One region of the Brevibacillus ruminantium genome, then DNA from elsewhere that is predicted to be linked to it. Evidence: predicted binding sites of a transcription regulator. Region 1 holds the regulator's gene; each other region holds the start of a gene.
The links. The regulator LexA, encoded in region 1, represses DNA repair genes until DNA is damaged. The targets are predictions, from matches to a motif close to CGAACATATGTTCG.
Positions count from the first base shown of each region.

Region 2: uvrB (excinuclease ABC subunit UvrB) is a predicted target of LexA. The motif match lies at 2,485-2,498, and genes of this name have one in related genera.
Region 3: NDK47_RS05920 (YolD-like family protein) is a predicted target of LexA. The motif match lies at 1,217-1,230, and genes of this name have one in related genera.

Region 1 covers NZ_CP098755.1:2,546,912-2,553,953, forward strand. Annotated here, with positions in the region: gene NDK47_RS12520 (DUF4269 domain-containing protein) at 1-358, opposite strand, end outside; gene NDK47_RS12525 (DUF456 domain-containing protein) at 509-994, shown strand; gene lexA (transcriptional repressor LexA) at 1,082-1,708, opposite strand; gene yneA (cell division suppressor protein YneA) at 1,869-2,225, shown strand; gene NDK47_RS12540 (DUF896 domain-containing protein) at 2,306-2,503, shown strand; gene crcB (fluoride efflux transporter CrcB) at 2,596-2,967, shown strand; gene NDK47_RS12550 (HelD family protein) at 3,009-5,264, shown strand; gene NDK47_RS12555 (HesB/IscA family protein) at 5,311-5,613, opposite strand; gene ltaE (low-specificity L-threonine aldolase) at 5,728-6,750, shown strand; gene NDK47_RS12565 (Ger(x)C family spore germination protein) at 6,806-7,042, opposite strand, start outside.
Region 2 covers NZ_CP098755.1:5,007,062-5,014,103, forward strand. Annotated here, with positions in the region: gene uvrA (excinuclease ABC subunit UvrA) at 1-422, opposite strand, end outside; gene uvrB (excinuclease ABC subunit UvrB) at 437-2,413, opposite strand; gene NDK47_RS24695 (flagellar hook assembly protein FlgD) at 2,585-3,502, shown strand; gene NDK47_RS24700 (hypothetical protein) at 3,837-4,334, shown strand; gene NDK47_RS24705 (hypothetical protein) at 4,470-6,197, opposite strand; gene NDK47_RS24710 (PDZ domain-containing protein) at 6,380-7,042, opposite strand, start outside.
Region 3 covers NZ_CP098755.1:1,210,369-1,217,410, forward strand. Annotated here, with positions in the region: gene NDK47_RS05910 (aspartyl-phosphate phosphatase Spo0E family protein) at 357-578, shown strand; gene erpA (iron-sulfur cluster insertion protein ErpA) at 720-1,079, shown strand; gene NDK47_RS05920 (YolD-like family protein) at 1,248-1,631, shown strand; gene NDK47_RS05925 (hypothetical protein) at 1,794-2,924, opposite strand; gene NDK47_RS05930 (sigma-70 family RNA polymerase sigma factor) at 2,900-3,451, opposite strand; gene NDK47_RS05935 (cupredoxin domain-containing protein) at 3,678-4,064, shown strand; gene NDK47_RS05940 (amino acid ABC transporter ATP-binding protein) at 4,484-5,206, shown strand; gene NDK47_RS05945 (ABC transporter substrate-binding protein) at 5,231-6,028, shown strand; gene NDK47_RS05950 (amino acid ABC transporter permease) at 6,096-6,785, shown strand; gene NDK47_RS05955 (IclR family transcriptional regulator) at 6,801-7,042, shown strand, end outside.

The DNA of each region.
Region 1 (7,042 bases):
GCTGCGCAAAGCATTCCAGCCAGAAGCCACGGTGCCAAAACGATGTAATGCTGGTAGGGACGCCGGCAACCTCCGTACGATACGACTTGTAATGATCCAAGCTGCCGTATCTCTCTTTCAAAATGGTATCAAAGTGATCCAAATCCTCAGCGAAAAAAATGACATCTAGGTCACTTTCAGCCAGATCGATAGACAGCGGTATCGTACCCGTCAGGATGGGCTGAAATTGTTGTAACGAGGACGGAATCCCGAGGCTGTCCAAGGCGAGCCAGGCTGCTTGCTGACGAGGGGTGCCGGTTTTGAGATAATCCAAGTTGGCCCAATCACGGGAATGGTAATGAGCATGTGCCGAGAACATTTCCTTCGAATCCCCTTTCTCTCAGAACGATCCGTATTTTTGACTCAAACCATCTGACTGTGGGAATACTGTGGGACAAAAAACTGGGGCAGAAAGAAACAAAAGGCGCCCTTTATCCGTATACCCTATACAGGAGGGAGTGTCAACCATATGGACATTGTGCTTTGGATCATTATATCGCTTTTATTCGTGATCAGTATCGTCGGTATCTTTTTTCCTGTGCTGCCAGATACGCTGCTCTTGTGGGGCGGTTTCCTGATCTATCACTTTTTTATTGCCGAGCCTGGTGCAGGACTTCCAGCTTCGTTCTGGTGGGGCATGGTTGCTATGAGCATTTTGCTCTACGGGGCAGATTTGCTCACCAACATGTACTTCGTAAAAAAATACGGGGGCTCAAAGGCATCGTCTTGGGCAGCAGTGCTCGGAATTTTTTTGGGGATTTTTCTCTTTCCCCCATTTGGCATGCTGATCATGCCATTTGTATTGGTGGTGCTGGTCGAGCTGCTGTTTCAAAATCAGCCGATTGAACGAGCAGTCAAGGCGGGAGTGGGCTCATTGATCGGATTTTTGAGCAGTGCACTCGTAAAAGTAATGCTGCAGATTGTCATGATTATCTGGTTTTTTGTGGCCCTGTAGGAAATGAGCATTTGATCATCGTGGATAGGAAAAGAAGAAAAAGGCGTTCGCAGTGTTTATCCTGCGAACGCCTTTTACTGTACAGTCCTAGTGAATCAAACGGTAGACACCAATCACTTTCCCCAGAATGGTCACAGAATCCAGAATAATCGGTTCCATCGTGGAGTTCTCAGGCTGCAGGCGGAAGTGGTGCTTCTCTTTAAAGAACCGCTTCACGGTTGCTTCGTCCTCTTCTGTCATGGCTACGACAATATCGCCGTTGGTTGCAACATTTTGCTGACGAACAATGACATAGTCGCCGTCGAGAATACCTGCTTCAATCATACTGTCACCAGAGACACGGAGCATGTACACCTTGTCCGATGTAACAATACTGTCCGGGAGAGGGAAGTAGTCCTCTACTTGTTCCACGGCGGTGATGGGCTGTCCGGCGGTTACTTTGCCGATGACCGGTACCCGTACAACTGACACATCAAAATCGTCTTGCTGAAAACGCTCATCTTCTTTTAAAAGTTCAATCGCACGCGGCTTTGTCGGATCGCGACGAATTAATCCCTTTTTCTCCAGTCTGGCCAAATGGCCATGGACGGTTGAGCTAGACGCAAGCCCTACAGCTTCGCCAATTTCGCGTACGGAAGGGGGATAACCCTTGTCCCGTACTTCCTTGCGAATAAAGTCGATAATGGCTTGCTGTCTATTTGATAGTTTGGACATAAACCACACCTCAATCTTCTCGAACATGTTTTCTATATTATACCATGGGATCTTGCGTTCGACAAACATAAGTTCGACTTTTTTCTTGACATGAACACATGTTCGCATTATGATGAGGACAAGAACATACAGAACGTTTGTTTGCAGGGGGATGATGATGATGAGTTCGATGACGATGACGAACCGATTTGCCAAAAAGCCAGAGCGAAAAGTGCGGTTTGGAATAACCCGCGGTCACGCGATTCTGTTTTTTGCTGCTTTCACTCTCTTTTTTTATACATTGACCGAACTAGTGTTTGCTTCCGGAGAAAAGCCTGTTCCATCCGTGCAGCACATCCAGGCGGTTAAGGAAGTAACTGTACAGCCGGGGGACAGTCTCTGGAAGCTGGCTGTTGATCACCGCAGCGATGAGGGGATGGATGTTCGAGATCTGGTCAATGAGATCAAGTCATGGAACAAACTGGATGGAGCAATCATTTATCCGGGCCAGACACTTCAGATACCCATAAAGCCCTGATTCACAAAGCTTTTTACTTGCTTCAAAGCGGCGATATGATATAATAGAGCGGCATTCATTGAAAGCGAGGGGAAACAGTTTTGGTATCAGACGCGGAAATCAAACGGATCAATGAACTGTCCAAGAAATCGCGAGAAGCCGGTTTGACCGACGAGGAAAAGCAGGAGCAAAAAGAGCTGCGGCAAAAGTACATCGACGCCGTAAAAGCGTCGCTGCGGTCCAATTTGGACTCGATCCGCTATGTAGAGGATCTTGAAGATAACAGCACGAAACACTAATTGAACGAGAATTGACATAAAAAAATGGCATCCAACGCTTTTGCTTGGGTGTCTTTTTGTTCCAAATCACTTCAGAAGGGGAAAGGAATAAGATGCTGTCGTGGGTAGCTGTTGCCGTCGGCGGAGCCATTGGCTCCATGCTCCGCTATGGTCTCGGGTTCGTACTGAATCAGCCAGGAATTCCTGCAGGTACCTGGCTTGCGAATGTACTCGGTTCCTTTGTGATTGGCTTGTTTTCGATTTGGGGAAAAGAAAAAGGATTGTTACCAGCAGAGATGTACCTCCTTCTGACGACTGGTCTGCTCGGGGGATTCACAACATTTTCCACATTTTCTCTCGAAGTGGTCACCTTTTTGAGTGAGGGGCAAATTTCCCGGGGTATTGTATATGCGGGTTCCAGCATTCTTCTTGGACTCTGTGCCTGTGCTCTAGGGATTTGGGTCGGGAGACAGCTTCTTACATAAGTAGAATTCGAACAAATTGAGATTGAGAAAGGAGGAAACATATGTCGATCCGTCACCCTGATTACGAACATGAACAAAAGCGACTGGATGAAACACGTTCGATTATTAAAAGGGAAGTGGACACCCTGCGAAAAGAGGTGAAGGAGTTCACCGATGACTATGTCAAGCAGGTGGTAAATTATAAAAAGGGAAAAGAGCTTCGTTATCTCGAGGATCAAGGACTGGAAAAACCCTACTTTGGACGTGTTGATTTTTTGAAAGACGAAACATATGAGCTGGATCGTGTATACATAGGAAAACGCGGCATCGTCAGAAACGATACCTTTGATTCCGTCGTCGTTGATTGGCGGGCACCGATAGCAGGTTTATATTACAGCGGAGAGAGTAAAGATGCCTTTTTTCGCAATGGCCGGGAGATTGTCCGCGGTGAGGTCAGGCTGAAGCGAAACTTCGCCATGCAGGATGGGAAGATCACCGGTATCTATGATGGTGCCTTAAAAGAAACGATTCAAAGAGAAGTGGGCCATCCGGATGAATTTTTGGAGGAAGGCTACATCGATGAATTTTTGGCTGCCAACCTGAACCAGACGAACGACAGCAGGCTGAAGGATATTGTGGCGACCATCCAATCCGAACAAAATGATATCATCCGCGCGGACAAAGATCGCCCCGTCGTGGTGCAGGGGGTAGCCGGGAGCGGGAAGACGACGATAGCTCTCCATCGGCTCTCGTACCTTATCTACAATTATCAAGACTCGATGATGTCGAAGAAATTTATGGTTTTTGCTCCCAACCGTCTCTTTCTTACCTATATTTCCGAGGTGCTTCCCGAGTTAGGAGTAGAGGATGTACAGCAATCCACTTTCCTTGACTGGGCGGCCAAACTGGTCAAACCCATGTTGCCCAAAGGCTGGCGCATATTAGACCCGCAGAAGCCGCTTCAGCTGTTTTTTGAAGAAACATATAGCGACAAGGAACGCCAGGTGGCTCTGCACCGCCTCCGTTTTAAAGGATCGCTTGCCTTTCGTGAAGTATTGCACCGCTATCTTTCGTATGTGGCACAAAACCGGATCTCCTTTAAAAAACTAGGCTTTGTCTACAAGCGAACCCAGCAGGTCTTTACCATCCCAGGAGAAGAGATCCGTCAACTGTTCACGGAACTATACGGACAACTCCCGTACCGTCGTCGTTTGGAAGCTCTGCGCAAGCATCTTAAGCAGGAGATCAATAAACAATTGTTTGCCCATCTGCGTGAAGTGAAAATCGATCTGGACAAACAGAGCTTGCATAAGTTTGAAACGATGATTGAGCAAGTTTTGGACCATTATTTCTCCATTTTTCCAGAACTCCAGGTATGGGAAGCGTACAGGGAGCTTATTACCGACCCAGATTTACTGGGCGAACTGATTCAAAGCAATGATGACACATCAAAAGAGTTAATCATCCAGGATGTCTGCGCCTCCAGCAAGGACATTTTTGCCAATGAACGGATCGAACCTGAAGACGCGGCACCCCTGTTGTATTTACGCCATTTAATCGAAGGACTGGAACAGGCCGACCACTTTGATCACAGTGTCGTCGACGAAGCCCAGGATCTCAGTGCCATGGAAATATCCGTCATCGGGCTGGTGACGAATCGGCAGTCCCTTACAGTCGTCGGAGATATTGCGCAAGGGATTCACGCGTACAGAGGGCTGCAAACCTGGGAAGAGCTGATGGAAGGGGTATTTCTGCAGCCAAGGGCTGTTTACTACACGCTCGCGCAAAGCTATCGCTCTACAATCGAGATCATGAAGTGTGCGAACGAAGTGTTGCGAAAAATTGAGTTGCCGGAGACCATCATGGCCAAACCGGTTCTGCGTCACGGTGCGAAACCGGATTGCCTCTCCTGGGAGGGGAAGGACCTCCCCGTGCAAAAAATAGTGAAGCGCATTAAATCATACCTCCAAGAAGGGTTCCAGTCGATTGCTATCGTCACAAAAACGGCAGAAGCCAGCAAACAGGCTTATAAAAAATTGCGAGGGCACATAGAGGATGTAAAGCTGCTGAGCATCAAAGATACACAGTTTCCAGGTGGAGTCGTGGTAATGCCGTCTTATCTGACGAAAGGCTTGCAGTTCGACGTGGTCTTTACTCTTGATACAGAAGCGTATACCGATAGCGAATGGGACACGAAGCTCCTTTATGTGGTTATGACGCGCCCGGTCCATCGTCTGGTCTTGCTCCACCCGGTCGATCAGGTAAGCCCGCTCATTCGGGATATCGACTCAGCGCTGTGCGAACAGGACAGTTTGTAAAAAATAAACCCCCGCTGCGCAATGCATAGCGGGGGCAGGGAGACGATTAATGATCGCCGTGATTTCCTTTGGAAGGGTTTGTAATCACATAACCTTCCTGTGGCGTATATAGATAGTCGATCACGATGCCATCGAGGAGCGGCTCGTCTTTTTTCACGATCACGTCAATTTCTTTATCTGTAGAAATGACGACATCCTCTTCGGTCGGCTTGTCCAGAGCCAAGCCATAGTGGGCGTGGTCACCATGGGCATGCGTTATGTATGCACGAAGCTTCAGCTCTTTATCTTCTTCCTGTTCCAGAACGGCGTTCAATTGTTTTGCAGCATTGCGGGTAATTTTTACCTTCATGGGTCAGTCTCCCTTGTTTTGGTATGGTTCTCTCTCCATATTAGCAAACTGGGAAATCGTGTTGCAACGTAGAAAGTGTTACGATAGACAAAAGAGAAAAGGGAGAGATGAGCAGTGGCGATCGATTTGCGCAGTGATACGGTGACCAAACCGACGGAAGAGATGAAGCGAGCGATGGTGGAAGCCGAAGTGGGAGACGATGTGTACGGAGAAGATCCAACGGTAAACCGGTTGGAAAAGCTGGCGGCGGAGATTTTGGGAAAAGAAGACGCATTGTTCGTAACCAGTGGCACACAGGGCAACCAGGTTGCGGTTTTGACGCACTGTGTCAATGGGGATGAAGTGATTTTGGAGGAGGACTCTCATATTTTTAACTATGAGGGCGGTGCTGTAGCAGCTCTGGCTGGCGTACAGACCCGGACGCTCGCAAGTGATCGCGGTACCATGGCCCCTGATGCAGTGGCGCGTGCGATTCGAGGTGTCAATATCCATAACGCCCGAACACGGTTAATCTGCATGGAAAATACTCATAACCGGGCGGGCGGGGCAGTGATTTCTCCGGAACAGATGGAAGCCGTATACAAAGTCGCGACCAGCAAGGGTGTAGGTGTCCATCTGGATGGTGCGCGATTGTTCAACGCAGCCGTTGCTCTGAAGCGTGAAATCACCGACTTTACACGCTATGCGTGTACAGTGCAGGTTTGTCTGTCCAAAGGATTGAGCGCACCGATCGGTTCTGTGCTGGCCGGGAGTCGTGAATTTATCCAGGAGGCCCGCTGGTGGCGCAAAAAACTGGGCGGGGGCATGCGGCAGGCTGGTTATATGGCTGCACCGGGCATTCTTGCATTGACGCAGATGGTTGACAGGCTGGAAGAGGACCATCAGCTGGCGGCACTTCTTGCTGAGGGGCTTCGTCAGCTTTCCTTTGAGGTAAAGCCCGTCGAGACGAATATTGTGCTGGTACATACGGAACGAGCAGGGATGAACGCACTAGACTTTTTATCACGATTGGCGGAAAAGGGAGTCCTCGCCGTGGATTTCGACGAGAACGTCGTACGCTTTACCACTCATAGGCACATCTCCGAGCAAGATATCCGAACTGCTCTACAAGCCATTGAGGCGATATTACACGCATAACAGCAGCGGGAGAAACCGTGCAGGTTGGATAAACGATCTGCGCGTTTTTTTTCGTCTATTTCTTTTTTCCTTTCAAAGAAAAATCAGCCGTCTTTACGCTTACCGCCACTTTCACAGGAACTTGACTGAATTGCTCATCCCAATTATCTTTTACCTTCCTCCATGTTTCCGGATATTGGATGTGCAGTCTTTTTCCAAAACCGGCCACATCGGCACGATACCCTTTTTGCGTCTTATCGAGACTATCCAGCACGAGCCTTTTTACCTCCTTGGCGACAGCTTGGTTTACTTT
Region 2 (7,042 bases), 2.5 Mb from region 1:
ACACGATCCACCATCTGTTCGATGGTCTGTGACTGAATCTCGATGCCGTGATGCGGGCAGATGGCTCTGCCGACACGGGCGTACAAGAGGCGCAGGTAATCGTAGATTTCGGTTACAGTTCCAACCGTGGATCGCGGATTGCGACTGGTCGTCTTCTGGTCAATCGAGATGGCAGGGGACAGTCCCTCAATCGAGTCCACATCCGGCTTGTCCATCTGCCCGAGAAATTGTCGGGCGTAAGCAGAAAGCGACTCCACGTACCGGCGCTGTCCTTCTGCATAGATCGTATCAAATGCAAGCGATGATTTACCCGAGCCGGACAATCCCGTAAGCACAACGAATTTGTCACGCGGAATGACGACATCGACGTTTTTCAGGTTGTGAGCACGGGCACCTTTTACCACAATATGTTCCAATGGCATGTCGTTACCTCTCCTTAGAGCTCTGCCTTCAGCTCAAGAATCAAATCACGCAATTCGGCTGCGCGCTCGAACAAAAGGTTGCGCGCGGCTTCTTTCATTTCTTCTTCCATCCGTTCGATTACCAGCAGACGATCTTTTTTCGGCATCTTCTTAAATTCTGCATGCGGCAGGTAGTCCGCTTTCTCTTCCGCTACTTTGGTCGCTTCGATGACTTCACGGACCGCCTTCTTGACCGTCTGCGGCGTAATTCCGTTTTTCTCATTGTATTCTGTCTGGATCGCACGACGGCGCTCAGTCTCGCGGATCGCCGCCTGCATCGAATCCGTTATTTTGTCCGCGTACATGATGACCCGTCCCTCAGCATTCCGGGCAGCGCGGCCAATCGTCTGGATCAAAGAGCGCTCGTTGCGCAGGAAGCCCTCTTTGTCCGCATCCAGGATCGCGACAAGCGAGACCTCCGGCAGGTCCAAGCCCTCCCGCAGCAGGTTAATCCCGATCAGCACGTCAAATTCGCCAAGACGGAGGGAACGCAGAATCTGCATGCGCTCAATCGTCTTGATATCCGAGTGGAGATAACGCACCTTGATGCCGACATCCTTCAGGTAGTCAGTCAGATCTTCCGACATCTTTTTCGTCAGGGTGGTGACCAACACACGCTCATCTTTGGCAATCGTCGCCTGAATCTCTCCGATCAGATCGTCAATCTGCCCTTTGATCGGGCGGACAGTTACGGTAGGATCGATCAGACCGGTCGGACGGATCACCTGCTGTACGACCTCTGGGCAACGCTCCAGCTCATAGGGTCCAGGCGTAGCTGACACGTAAATCGCCTGGTGTACCTTGGCTTCAAACTCTTCAAATTTAAGCGGGCGGTTATCGCGCGCGGACGGCAGGCGGAAGCCATGCTCTACCAGGACGTCCTTTCTGGCGCGGTCCCCGTTGTACATCGCACGAACCTGCGGCAGTGTCATATGCGACTCATCCATGATGAGCAGAAAATCATCAGGAAAATAATCGATCAAGGTATACGGCGCGTGCCCCTCGGGCAAGCCCGTGAGGTGACGCGAGTAGTTTTCAATGCCGGAGCAAAAGCCCATCTCCAGCATCATCTCAATATCGTAGCGGGTGCGCTGCTCCAGACGCTGGGCCTCCAGCAGCTTGCCGGCCTCACGGAATTCCGCCAGTCTTTTCTCCAGCTCCAGCTCGATGTTTTGAACTGCACGCTTCATCTTCTCTTCCCGCGTGACGTAGTGGGAAGCAGGGAAGATCGCGACATGATCACGCTGCCCCAAGATTTCTCCGGTCAGGACATCAATGGATGTAATCCGCTCGATCTCATCACCGAAAAACTCGACGCGAATGGCCTGTTCGCTGTGGGACGCCGGAAAGATCTCCACCACGTCTCCACGGACGCGGAATGTGCCGCGGGTGAAGTTGATGTCATTGCGGTCGTACTGGATGTCCACCAGACGGTGCAGGATCTCATCCCGGCCTTTTTCCATGCCAACACGCAGCGACAGCAGCAGCTCCCGGTATTCTTCCGGTGAACCCAAGCCGTATATGCAAGACACCGAAGCGACGATGATCACATCGCGCCGCTCAAACAGCGCACTCGTCGCGGAGTGGCGGAGCTTGTCGATCTCGTCGTTGACGCTGGAATCCTTTTCTATATACGTGTCCGACTGGGGAATGTACGCTTCCGGTTGATAGTAATCGTAGTAGCTGACGAAGTATTCCACGGCGTTGTTCGGGAAAAACTCCTTGAATTCGGCGCACAACTGCGCAGCGAGCGTCTTGTTGTGGGCCATGACCAGCGTCGGCTTGTTCACTTGGGCAATTACCTGGGCAGCCGTAAAGGTCTTCCCCGTACCTGTCGCCCCCAGGAGTGTCTGATGCCGCTTGCCGGCCAGCACTCCTTCGACCAGACCGGCAATGGCTGTCGGCTGGTCACCGGACGGCTGAAACTCCGATACCAATTCAAAACGGTCCATTCCCTCGTTCATCTCCTTGTCACATCTCATTTCCATTATAACACATTCGTTCAAAAAATAAGCCGGAAATTCGAACAAATGTTTGTCTTTACTTTGGAGCCCCATTTGCCGATACCTTTGAAAGAAGAACGTTTTGCATTGAAGCACCCGTCAAAGACAGGGAGGTTCACCATGTCAGATACAGTCAAAGTCAACAACAGTTCGAATATACAGCCCCATCTCAGCTACAAAGGAAAAAAGGAATTCTCCACCGAGCTGGACCAGAACGCCTTTATGAAGCTGATGCTGGAGCAATTGAAGCAGCAAGACCCGCTCTCGCCAATGGACAACTCGCAATTCCTGCAGCAGACCAGCATGATGACGATGGTCGAAAAGCTGACCAAAATGACCATGCTGATGGAGCAATCCAACAACAGCATGCTTACCCTGCGTGAATACGAAAACCTGATCGGCCGAACAGCCACCTATGATCTGCAGCAGAAAGATGAGCTGACTGGAGATGTCACACATACGAAAAAAACAGCGATGATCGAGTCCGTTTACCTCGATCAGGGGAAAATCTATTTCCGCATGAAAGACGAGCCAACACCTATTGCCCGCGACTGGGTTGAAGGCCTGGAGTCCAAAGGCTTCTCCGGCAACAGTCTGGACAACAGTCTGAAATACGCCGACATGATCGGCAAAGAGGTCTCCTACAAGGAGTCCAGACAGGTAGATCAAAATGGACAGTCAAGCACGGTAGACGAGATCAAAAACGGTGTGATCGTCGGCTTTACCATGAAAAACAATGCCGTTCAATTTCAGTTGGACAATGGGTCTTCCATCGGCGTAGAGAATATTACCGGGATGTCGGTCAAGCCGGAAAACCTGCCCATGGACCATACGCTGCAATACGCGCAGATGATCGGCTACTCCATCACCTTTACCGAGTCGAATACGCAGCCTGACGGCAGCTCGTCGACAACCGAGAGCAGCGGGCTGATCAAAGCGGTCAGCATGAAAAACGGTCTGGTCGAATTTGTCCTGGACGACGGGAAAAAGGTGAAGCTGAATCAAATTACGGGATACGAGGCCCAAGCCTATACCTAAGAACCACTTTCCTCATATAGCCTCTATTCGTATCGCTATAGCCATCGGCTTAGCCGGTGGCTTTTATTATCGTCATTGCCTTGATCAAAAGAAATGACCACCCTTGAGCTGTGGCTGGCTAAGGCGGTCATTTCGCACACTTTGCAAGTAAGCTAAGCCGATATACCGAAGGGAACCGTCAAGTACTTCACCGGCATGGTGCTATCAACACCGTGACGGTGTTTTTCATTTTGCCCCTTAAATCGGCTAAAAGATAACGCTTTTACCGGGATATATACCGTGGAATATGTGGTATAATCTGGTAAATGTTAAGTCATTTAAAGGAGGACGATTAATGAAAGTGAAATTCCTTATCACCTTTGTGCTGTTGTTCTTCACCTTACTTGGTTGCTCATCTTCTGCAGAACCAGGCGAGAATGCATCTAAGCTTATTACCAGCTATAAGCAGGCCCAATATCAAATAGAACCTGTCACCATTACTACCTCAAATCGACAGCAAGTAGCGGATGAAATTAACGAAAAAGTTAAGCCGTATTTGACCGATCATACACACCAATTGTTTGTAAATAATCGAGATGCTTATACAGCAGTTCATTCAGCTGAGAAGAGCTATACTGTGCTCGTAGAAAGTGTTGTTATTGATCAAATCGAAAAAGATACGGACAAATTTCAAGTTAGCTACACGATGACGCTTACTTATACTTCTTATGATAAAAAAGAGACAAAATCTGAAACCGTAAAATGCCAGGCGGACATTGTAAACGAAAATGGTGATTGGAAAATCAGTCGAGATTGGGAATCACGACACCCTGAAATACTTAACTCTCTGTGATTGGGGAATTTTGCTGATATTTCGTTTCCCTGTGGCAGGAACCTGAAACCAATACTGTCGCTCTGAAAAAACCGCTCGGCTTCATCCCCGAACGGTTTTTAACATGCGAATATGGCTGCCAATGCACAATCTCATTTATTCATCTACAACCACTTTTCCAGTCAAGGCATCGATGTAAACCGTCGTGTCCACTTTTTCCTCTCCCCCGCAGAAGCAATGTGCGCGGGACTGCCGGAAGGACAAGTCATAAGCCAATTTCCACTCCGGTGCTGGCTCTGTTGCTTCCGTTGCCCTTTCTGCCTTGCTCCAGATCTTCACGTATGAAAGCTCAAGCGGGTACGCTTTTAAGAGTGCGGACAGAGCTGCCTGTTCCGTAACGGCTTTTTTCCGTTCAGGATAGGTTACTTGATCATATGGTTCTGCAGTCAGCTCGAGAATGGAACCGTTCACCGGGTTGACCGCGATGACAAATGCCCCGTCTTCTGTGAACTGTCCTTTCCGATAAACAGGCACTCCTTCTTTGAGCGGGTCGGCAATCCAGCGGCTCATTTCCGTCGTACCGGCATCATAGATGCGGAACTGCTGCGCCCCTGCCGGCAGCAAGCGCTCGATCCAGGACACCGCTGCTTTCAAATCCCTTGCCTTGTCCGTCTGTTTCCGCGGCTCTGTTCCGTCGTTTTTCACCATGCGAATCAGCTTTCCGGTCTTCTCATCCACCTCGACCAGAATATGCAGCTTGCTGTCTGCCTTTACATCGCTTGGAAATTGGCCCAGGTGAAATGGTTTTTCCTCGTCGGCAATCTCTTTGTCAAAGCTTCCCCACAGGTAGACCTGCGCCTTTTTCCCGTCACCCCGGTCATAGGAGAAGTCAGTGAGCGGCAACTTGCCCAGGTCCACTCCTGTAATATCCTTGGCAAAGGCTTTTACTTCTGCCTCAGACTTCAGAGTCGCATAGTTGCCTTTTCCTGTGATGGAGAGCGTCTTCGCTTGGTCGTCCGCAGTTGACATCGTTTTTCCTGTCATCGCATCAAGAGCACTTCCTGTATGCGATCCTTTGACGATTCCGCCTTTGACTGCGTAAACCAGATGGGCTTTCAGCGGCGCTTGTATTTTTTCATTTTCCACAGCAGCTGCAGGTTGCAACTGATCCTCGACGAGATAGACCAGCTCAAGCGGTTTTGATTCCGTATAACGCTGCATCGCCGTCGCATAGGACATCACGCGCTGGGCAGACGGCATACCTTTGGGATCAATCGTTTCGTACATGGCACCGCTAAACGTCTGGAAGCCGACAATCCGTCCGGTCGCATCGACTGTCACCAAACAATCATAGGGATCGCTCAGGGCGATCTGATTATGTTTACGGACAAAGCGGACGACAGAGGTACCGTCTTGACGGGTCACACTGCTCGCTTCGTACATTTTTCCATATGGATGGAGGCCGTAGAGGAAAGAAGCCGCTTTTGTCTTGACCATTTCATCGCTGAGTTTGCCTGTCTGACCTTTCTCCTCCGCAGGCTGCAGCTCCAGCACCAACAGATTGCCAGTCTGTGAATCAAAAATGGCCCGGTTGTTCGTTGCCGCGTTTGCCGCTTTGGATGCCGTTACGAATGACACCATATCACCGCTGACACCTGGTCCGTCGACGGGTCCCTCGTATTGCACGGACATGCTCTTCAAGTCAGGGAGCAGCCGCGTTACATTTTGAATCCCCTTAGAGATCGGTACAGGAGTGGGTGTTACGGGTGTTTCTGCGTTCGCTGCCAGCGCAAGCGAGGAAGAGGCAAGCGGGAACGAAAGCAGACCGGCTGTTGCCACTACACCGGCACATATTTTCACGGCATGTTTTCTGTATCTGTTCATGCTGGTTAATTCCTCCTTTTTCTACTCGCTCATAAGACGGCCGGATAAATGGTCTCGTTACATTCCCTCACCATAAATTAAAATGAACAATTCTGAAGAGTTTTCAAACGACAAAAAACCGGGTTGAATTGACTGCCAGCCATTTCAACCCGGGAGTTGCAAACAAGACGCGCACGCTCTTTTCACGCACCAAGATTCAATTTTTCCAGCTTTTGCTTTACCAACTGCACAACGCTTGCCTGCTGCATATCCACGAACACACGTGTGGACGCATCCGGTACGACGATGATCCCCAATTGATGATGGTTGCCTGCATAGACGGCGCATTGCACGAATTTGACCTCTCCTTCCAGCGTCAATACTTCCATTTTGCAAAAGGCGGAGTTGACCTGCAGGGCAGGGTAAAGGTCTTCTTTTTTATGCACAGCTTGTCCATTTACTTTCACGATGATTTCACCGGGACGAATCCCGATCTCCTCCGCAGGTGTCCCCGGCAACACGGCCATCACTTTCACCCCGCGTGAGGATTGAATAAAGTAAGGCGCTTTTTGTCTTTCCTGCCACTCGCCCAGCCAGAACAAGCCTTCATGGCCCAGGAGTGCGAACAGTGCTGCCAGGAAGGTCAGCGGCGACCACAATAAAGCCAGGGCCGTGAGTCCAAGCAGCAAAAGCGCGTAGGCTGTCAGCTGTCTGGAAATTTGCCCAGCCTTTCGCTCGGCTGTTTCCGTCTGTGTCAGCGCAGAAAAGCCGGTAACCGAGGGGAGCAGCAAAAGACCATAGGACGCTGCACCGGATGCAAAGAAGGGCCAACCGGAATACAGCGTACCGCTAAATCCGCCCGCATC
Region 3 (7,042 bases), 1.3 Mb from region 1:
CCCTTCTCCAATAAGTACTCATACCATTGATGTTGTCGTTTTTCTCCGATTGGAAAAACCTGGCTTATCGCCAAGTCCAATAGCGAAAGCCTTAGTTTTTCTTGTACTTTCGTCATTTAACGCGTTAGCGAAGTTAAACTTTCCGAAAGTAGAACAAAAGCATCTATATTATAAACCTCTTCCGATAGACGAACAATATCAGAAGTTCTAAGAAACAGAAACTGTAAAAATCTTACAATTGTCGGCAAAATTCCAGATCTTTCATGGTTATTTAAGGAAATTTTGTTTGCCTAATGCCTTTGTATCTTGTAAAATAAAGGTACGAAAGCCTTAAAATTTTAGGAGGAGCTTCAGCAATGCGGGAAGTTTTGCTTGAGAAAATTGAACTCCTTCGACAGCGTATGGTTAGTATGGGGTTAGAGTTTGGGTTGGATCATCCAGAAGTCTTGGAGTATAGTAAACAAATTGATCAACTGCACAACGAACTGAACCAAATAGATCATAATCTGTCCAAGGTAGGTAAAAAAAATCCGGCTTACTGCTTTTACTTTCTGGATCAAAAGGCTCATTTTGCATAGGAGGGGAGACCCTCTTTTTTTGCTGTCCGTTTTCGGGCGCCAGCAAAGTGTAATGCAGTCTTGAGGGCAGGGCTGTTTCTTAGGTATACTGAAAGGAGAACGCCGCAACCTAGTAAAAACGGCTGACAAGGAGGGAAATGTATGATTACCATATCCGAGCAAGCCGCCCTGAAGGTAAAAGAAATGCTGGCGGCGGAAGAAAATCCGAACCTGTTTCTGCGTGTAGGAGTCCGTCCCGGCGGTTGCAGTGGCTTTACCTATGGCATGGGCTGGGATCAGGAGATCAAAGAAGGGGACCAAACCTTCGAGCAGAATGGAGTCAAGATTGTTGTCGACAAAGACAGCTACCTATATATCAAAGGCACAGAGATCGACTTCAAGGAATCGCTGATGGGCGGGGGCTTCTCTATCCATAACCCGAACGCGATCGCTTCCTGCGGCTGCGGGTCGTCGTTCAAAACGGCACTGGCTGCGGGCAAGGAAGAGAAGTGCGACGACTAAACGGTCAAAAACGGTTATATTTGAAAGTCAAACAATGAAAAAACCTCTCCGGACTTGCGTCAGATCAAATGCGCGAGATACCGGAGAGGTTTTTGGTTATTTTTGTCCTTGCACATTCCGAAAATGAGAGTAAAATAGGAACAAATGTTCTTGTTGGAGGGTATCGGAATGGAAAAGAACTTCGAAGCGTCTTCAGATTGTCTGCAAAGGGACCGCCACAATCCAGGGTCGGCAACGTCAGGTTACATGGAAACCGTGACGTCCCCGCTCATGGCACCACAGCTTGCGCAGCGACCGGTCGTGGACGAGGACGATTTTGGCGAAATGTGCTTCCGCGTCTATGATTCGACGCAATATGACTACGCCATTACGGTCTCCTGGTTCCGTGAGCAGGCAGACGGACTGGGCATAGTGGAAACGGCATGGGGGGTCGTGCGTAAAATCGATCCCTTGACCAAACAGTTCAAGCTGGTCAATGACTGGGAGGCGCACTGGATTGGGGTAGAGGATTTGGTACGCGTCGTCAAGACGAAGCGGGCCGATTGCCAGTAGCAAAGTTCCCGGCAAAGCCAGGCGATGCCAGTTGCAGGGACTCCACAATCAGGCGATTGGCCGGACCGTAAACCCCAAATCGAACCGATTTCACGTAACTTGCCACACCCAACCGGAGTGCCGAAGGTTTTCGACTGCATTCATGCGTTCTATTTGCGTTGCTCAGTCTTTTCGCGAGGTGAAAGCGTTCAGGTAGTCCATCATTGACTGGTCGATATCCCGGCTTTCCGCCAGCTTTGCTCCTCCCTCTTCGGTCACCTGATAGGACCATACGCTGGAGCGCTGTTGATCCTGACCGTTCTTGTCCTTGACGGTCCAGATTCGTTCAAAACGGACGAGGTAGTCACCGCGGTACAGAAGCTTTACTTTTGTCCTTAGCGTAGTGGTTGCCACGGTTTCGGGGATGCCTTTGACAGGGACCACTTTTGCTTCACCTGTGTTGGAAGGAAACTCCCGTTTATTTGCCAGGGCCAAGTCGACGGCCTCCTGGACTGTAAATTCTCGTTCGCGGTACAGCTCCTCCAAACCAGGCTCGCCTCCTTGCATGCCCCATACGAGGAAGAAGCGGCCATCGTAGTTCTTCGTCAGAGCAAGATTAAAGTAAGGACCCCATGCCAAGCTGTCTCCGCTTTCTATCTTTTCTGCTGTTGGCGAGCCAAAAGCGGGGGCATAGAAGGCCTCCAGATTTTTTTTCAACTGTTGGACTTTCTGTTCATCTCTGCTTTCGATCTGATAGCGGGCCGCGTACAGGAAGCCATTCTGAAAATGAAGCGACAGCACTGCCTGCTCATTTCCCAAAACAACCGGCATGGTTGCTTCATGCAACCCGGCTTCCCCCAGTCCTTCCAGACCTCCTTGAGGCCCCAGTTCGCCAAGCTCGGGGAAAAGCCTCTTGGCTTCGTCGTAGGTCATCCCCAGCTCGAATACCCGATACAGCTCCAATCGTTCTTCTTCTGTCTGCCAGGACACAGCTGCTGGTTTGGGCTCTGTTGGCAGTTCATGGCCAGGAGAAGTCGCGCGAAAAGGAGAGGGTTCAGGAGGAGCGGTCAAATGCTGCCCGGGATCGGTATCGGGCTGCAGAGAAAAAGGCTGTATCCAGAGAAACAGGGCAGCCGCGACAGCGATGCCGGCCAGCGCCCATTGACGAGCGAAGCTTCGCTTTCCCTTGGTTTGCGATGCTGTCAGAGAAGCCATGGTGCGCTGCTCGAGCTTGCGTGCTTCTTCTGGTGTGAGTCTGAGAGCCTGATGGACAAGCTCTTTTCGGTTGGTTAGCTGTTGCTCAAGGATATCCAATCATGATCTCCTCCTTTCAAAGATTGTCTGAGCTTTTCCAATCCGCGCGATATCCTGACGCGTATGGTCGATTCCTTTACGCCAAGAAGCTCGGCAATTTCCGGCGATTTGACCTCCTCAAAATAGTAGAGCACGATGACTTCCCGGTACTTGGTCGGGAGCGCCATCACCGTCCGGACGAGCTCATCGTTTTGGAACTGCTGCATGATCTGGTGCTCGATCGACTCAGAGGCGTTATTTTCAAAAAAGGTAGACGTAAGGATCGTCTTGCGATGATTCCATGATTTTAAGTAATCCTTTGCGGTATTGATGGCAATCCGGTACAGCCAGGTCTCGGGGCGAGCCTCTGCGCGGAAGGATTCAAATTTTTGGTAGGCTTTGACGAATACCTCCTGGGTCAAATCCTCGGCAGTTGCTCTATTTTTTACATAGTAATAGATCGTCCGAAACACCAGGGAGTGGTACAGGGACACCCACTCCCGAATGATCTGTTCTTTTTTCTTGGCCAGCGGTTCTACGGGAATCACCTCCTCTTTCTTACGCTTATTTGACGAGGCATCCAACCGGAGTGCTACAGAAAAAGCGTCTTCCAGTACTTGGGCGTATTTCGGTCGTAACCCTTTTCTTTCCAAAGTTCACCAATCGTTCGCCGGTTCGTCAAAGTTCGTTCACAGATTCCCAGATTCTGGACTGCATTTTTCGTTACAATAGAACTGTAGAACTTGCAGAATTTGCATGAAAGAAGGGTTCCTTATGAAAAAAACGTGGGGTTTACTGATTTCGGCGGTAGTCGTATCCGCAGCGCTGGCTGGCTGTGGCGGAGACAAAAAAGAAACGGCTGCAGGAGGAGATCAACCGGCTCCTGCGACAGCATCTGCTGAAAACACAATCAGCATCGAAGCGAGCAACTGGAAATTTAACAGCGATACATTCGAAGCGAAAGCGGGCGAACCGATCACCATCAACTTCAAGTCTACAGAGGGTTTCCACGGCATCGGTATTGAAGGCCTGGACTTCGATATTCAAAACGAAGGCAGCAAAACCATTACCATCGACAAAGCAGGCGAATACAAGATTTTCTGCAACATCATGTGCGGTCCTGACCACGACAAAATGGTCGCCACACTGGTTGTAAAATAAACGGATTCCGTACATGAATCATAACTAGGTTGCATCTTACCTGGCAAGAATCTCCTATTCTCGTGCCAAGCACCTCAGCCGTTTAACGGTTGGGGTGTTTTTCCGTCTTAAAACCAAATGAATACCCTCATGTAGACAGGGAGGGGAAAGGTGGCTTCTGAACAAGACAGGAGCCGTCTTTTCTGTTTCCAAAAAATGACAGAATTTTGCAAAAAACGATTGATGTATTCATATTTTTTATGGAACGAGAAATATTAACGAAAAAAATATTCACCAATGTGTGAAAAAAGTCGTGACAGATCGGTGTCCGATAAATATAATCAAAACAGAAACAATTTTCACAATTCGGAAAAGTATATGGTATGCACTTACCTGCATGGTTACTCATTGCGTCGACTGGAAGGGGGGCAAACATCAGAGTGATTGAAGTGAAAAATTTGTACAAGTCGTTTGGTTCGTTAACCGTTCTGAAGGGTGTTGACATGGCGGTAAACGAGAAAGAAGTTGTCGTACTGCTCGGTGCCAGCGGATCAGGAAAAAGCACGCTGCTTAGATGTCTGAACTTTCTGGAAATGTATGACAAGGGCGAGGTTCGCATCAATGGTCAGCTGATCGACCCGAAAAAAACAGATTTAAACAAGTTCCGGACGGAAGTAGGGATGGTGTTTCAGCACTTTAATCTGTTTCCTCACAAGACCGCTCTGGAAAATGTGATCGAGGCTCCGATCTACGTGAAAAAGATTCTCCCCAGCCAAGCGAAAGAGGAAGGATACGCCCTTTTGGAAAAAGTGGGCATGAAGGACAAAGCGGACGTCTACCCGGACATGCTGTCTGGCGGACAGAAGCAGCGGGTGGCGATCGCCAGAGCATTGGCGATGAAGCCCAAAATTATGCTGTTTGACGAACCGACATCGGCACTGGACCCGGAGCTGGTCGGGGAGGTTTTGCAGGTCATGAAGCAGTTGGCCAAAGAGGGCATGACGATGGTTGTCGTAACCCACGAGATGGGCTTTGCCCGAGAAGTGGCCGACCGGGCCGTGTTCATGGACAACGGTCAGATTCTCGAACAGGGAGAGCCTGCTCATTTCTTTTCCAACCCGCAGCAGGAGCGCACCAGACAGTTTTTAAACAGCATTCTATAAAGATAGAGACAAGGGGGCACTACCATGACAAAAAAGAAATGGACACTGGCTTTACTGACAACCGTGCTTGCGGGATCACTCGCGCTGACAGGCTGTGGCTCGTCGTCTCAGACGGGTTCCGCTGGCAAAGACGAGAAAAAGCCGGACTTTACCTATGCGATGAGCGGCGTGTACAAGCCGTTTAACTTTAAAGAAAACGGAGAGCTGATGGGCTTCGACGTGGAGATCGGGAAAGCATTGGCAGAAAAGATGGGCATGAATCCGGTGCCAATCACCAACCCGTTTGAAACGATCATCCAGGGTCTGCAGGCTAAAAAATACGATACTGTGATCGGCAGCTTGACGATTACGCCCGATCGTGAAAAAGCAGTGGCGTTCTCTAATGTCTACTACCGCTCCGGGGCGCAAATCTTCGTAGCGGCTGGCAATGACACGATCAAATCCGCCGACGATTTGAAAGGCAAGAAGATCGGCGTGCAAAAAGCATCCAGCTACGAGCAGCAAGCGCTGAAGATGACGGACAAGAGCAACATCACGACCTATGACAGCGACGTAACTGCGCTGATGGATATTTCCACCGGCCGTCTGGATGCGGTGATTACCGACCAGATGGTAGGCTTCCGCTACATGAAAGAGGTGCCGGACAAGATCAAGGATATCGGTGAACCGCTCAGCCATGACAATCAGGCCATCGCACTGCGTCAGGATGACAAGGAACTGATGGAGAAGGTGAACAAAGCGCTGGACGAGATCATCAAGGACGGCACCTACGAAAAAATCAGCGAGAAATGGTTCGGACGCAACATTTTGGGAAGTGAATAACCCTTTCCGTGACCAGCCGGGCGTCTATTTCGGACGCCCCTATTTTTTAAAATCGGGGTGAACCAATATGTTTGACATCCTTCTGTCCAGCTATCCCTTGTTTTTGGAAGCGACACTGCTGACCCTCCGATTGACGGTGATTTCCCTCATCATCGGGTGCGGGGTGGGGCTGCTCGTCGCCTTTTTCCGCATCTCCAACTCCAAGCTGCTGCAATCGATTGCTCATGTCTACATCACGATTATTCGGGGAACGCCGCTGATCGTGCAGATTGCGGTTCTCTACTTCGGAATTTCCGGCGCGATCACGCTCTCCTCGTTTTGGGCAGGGGCGATTGCCTTGGCGGTTCATAACGGGGCGTATATTTCCGAGATTTTCCGCGGGTCCATCCAGTCGATTGACAGAGGGCAGATGGAGGCGGCAAAGTCGCTGGGGATGCATACGAGTCTGGCCATGCGTCGAATCATTTTGCCGCAAGCCTTCAAGCGAGCCATTCCGCCGCTGGGCAACCAGTTTATCATCGGGCTGAAGGACTCGTCCCTGGTCGCGTACGTGGGGATGCAGGATTTGTGGGGAACCGGCTTGAGTGAAGCGGCGTCCAACTACCGCCAGCTGGAAACCTATATGGTCGTCGGGATCTACTATCTCGCGTTGGTGCTCATCTTCACGTATGTGGTAAACCGTTTGGAAAACCGCTTGAATACCGGGTCCACGCGGAAAAAGAAGCAGGGCCAGGCGGAAGTATCACAATCAGTGTAGGATGGGGAGTTAGCTATGGTACAGTCAATCGACAGAGCAATGGAAATCATTTCGGTACTTGTCTCCGACGAAACGAAATCAGACTGGTCCATTTCTGAGCTGTCACAGGCGACCAACCTTCCCCTCAGCACGATTCATCGCATCCTGGGTTCCCTGATCTCGCATGGGTTGACCAGCCAGGACCCTGTGACGAAGCACTATCGCATCGGCTATACCTGGATCACCATCGGGATGCGGATGCTCGACAAGATCGACTT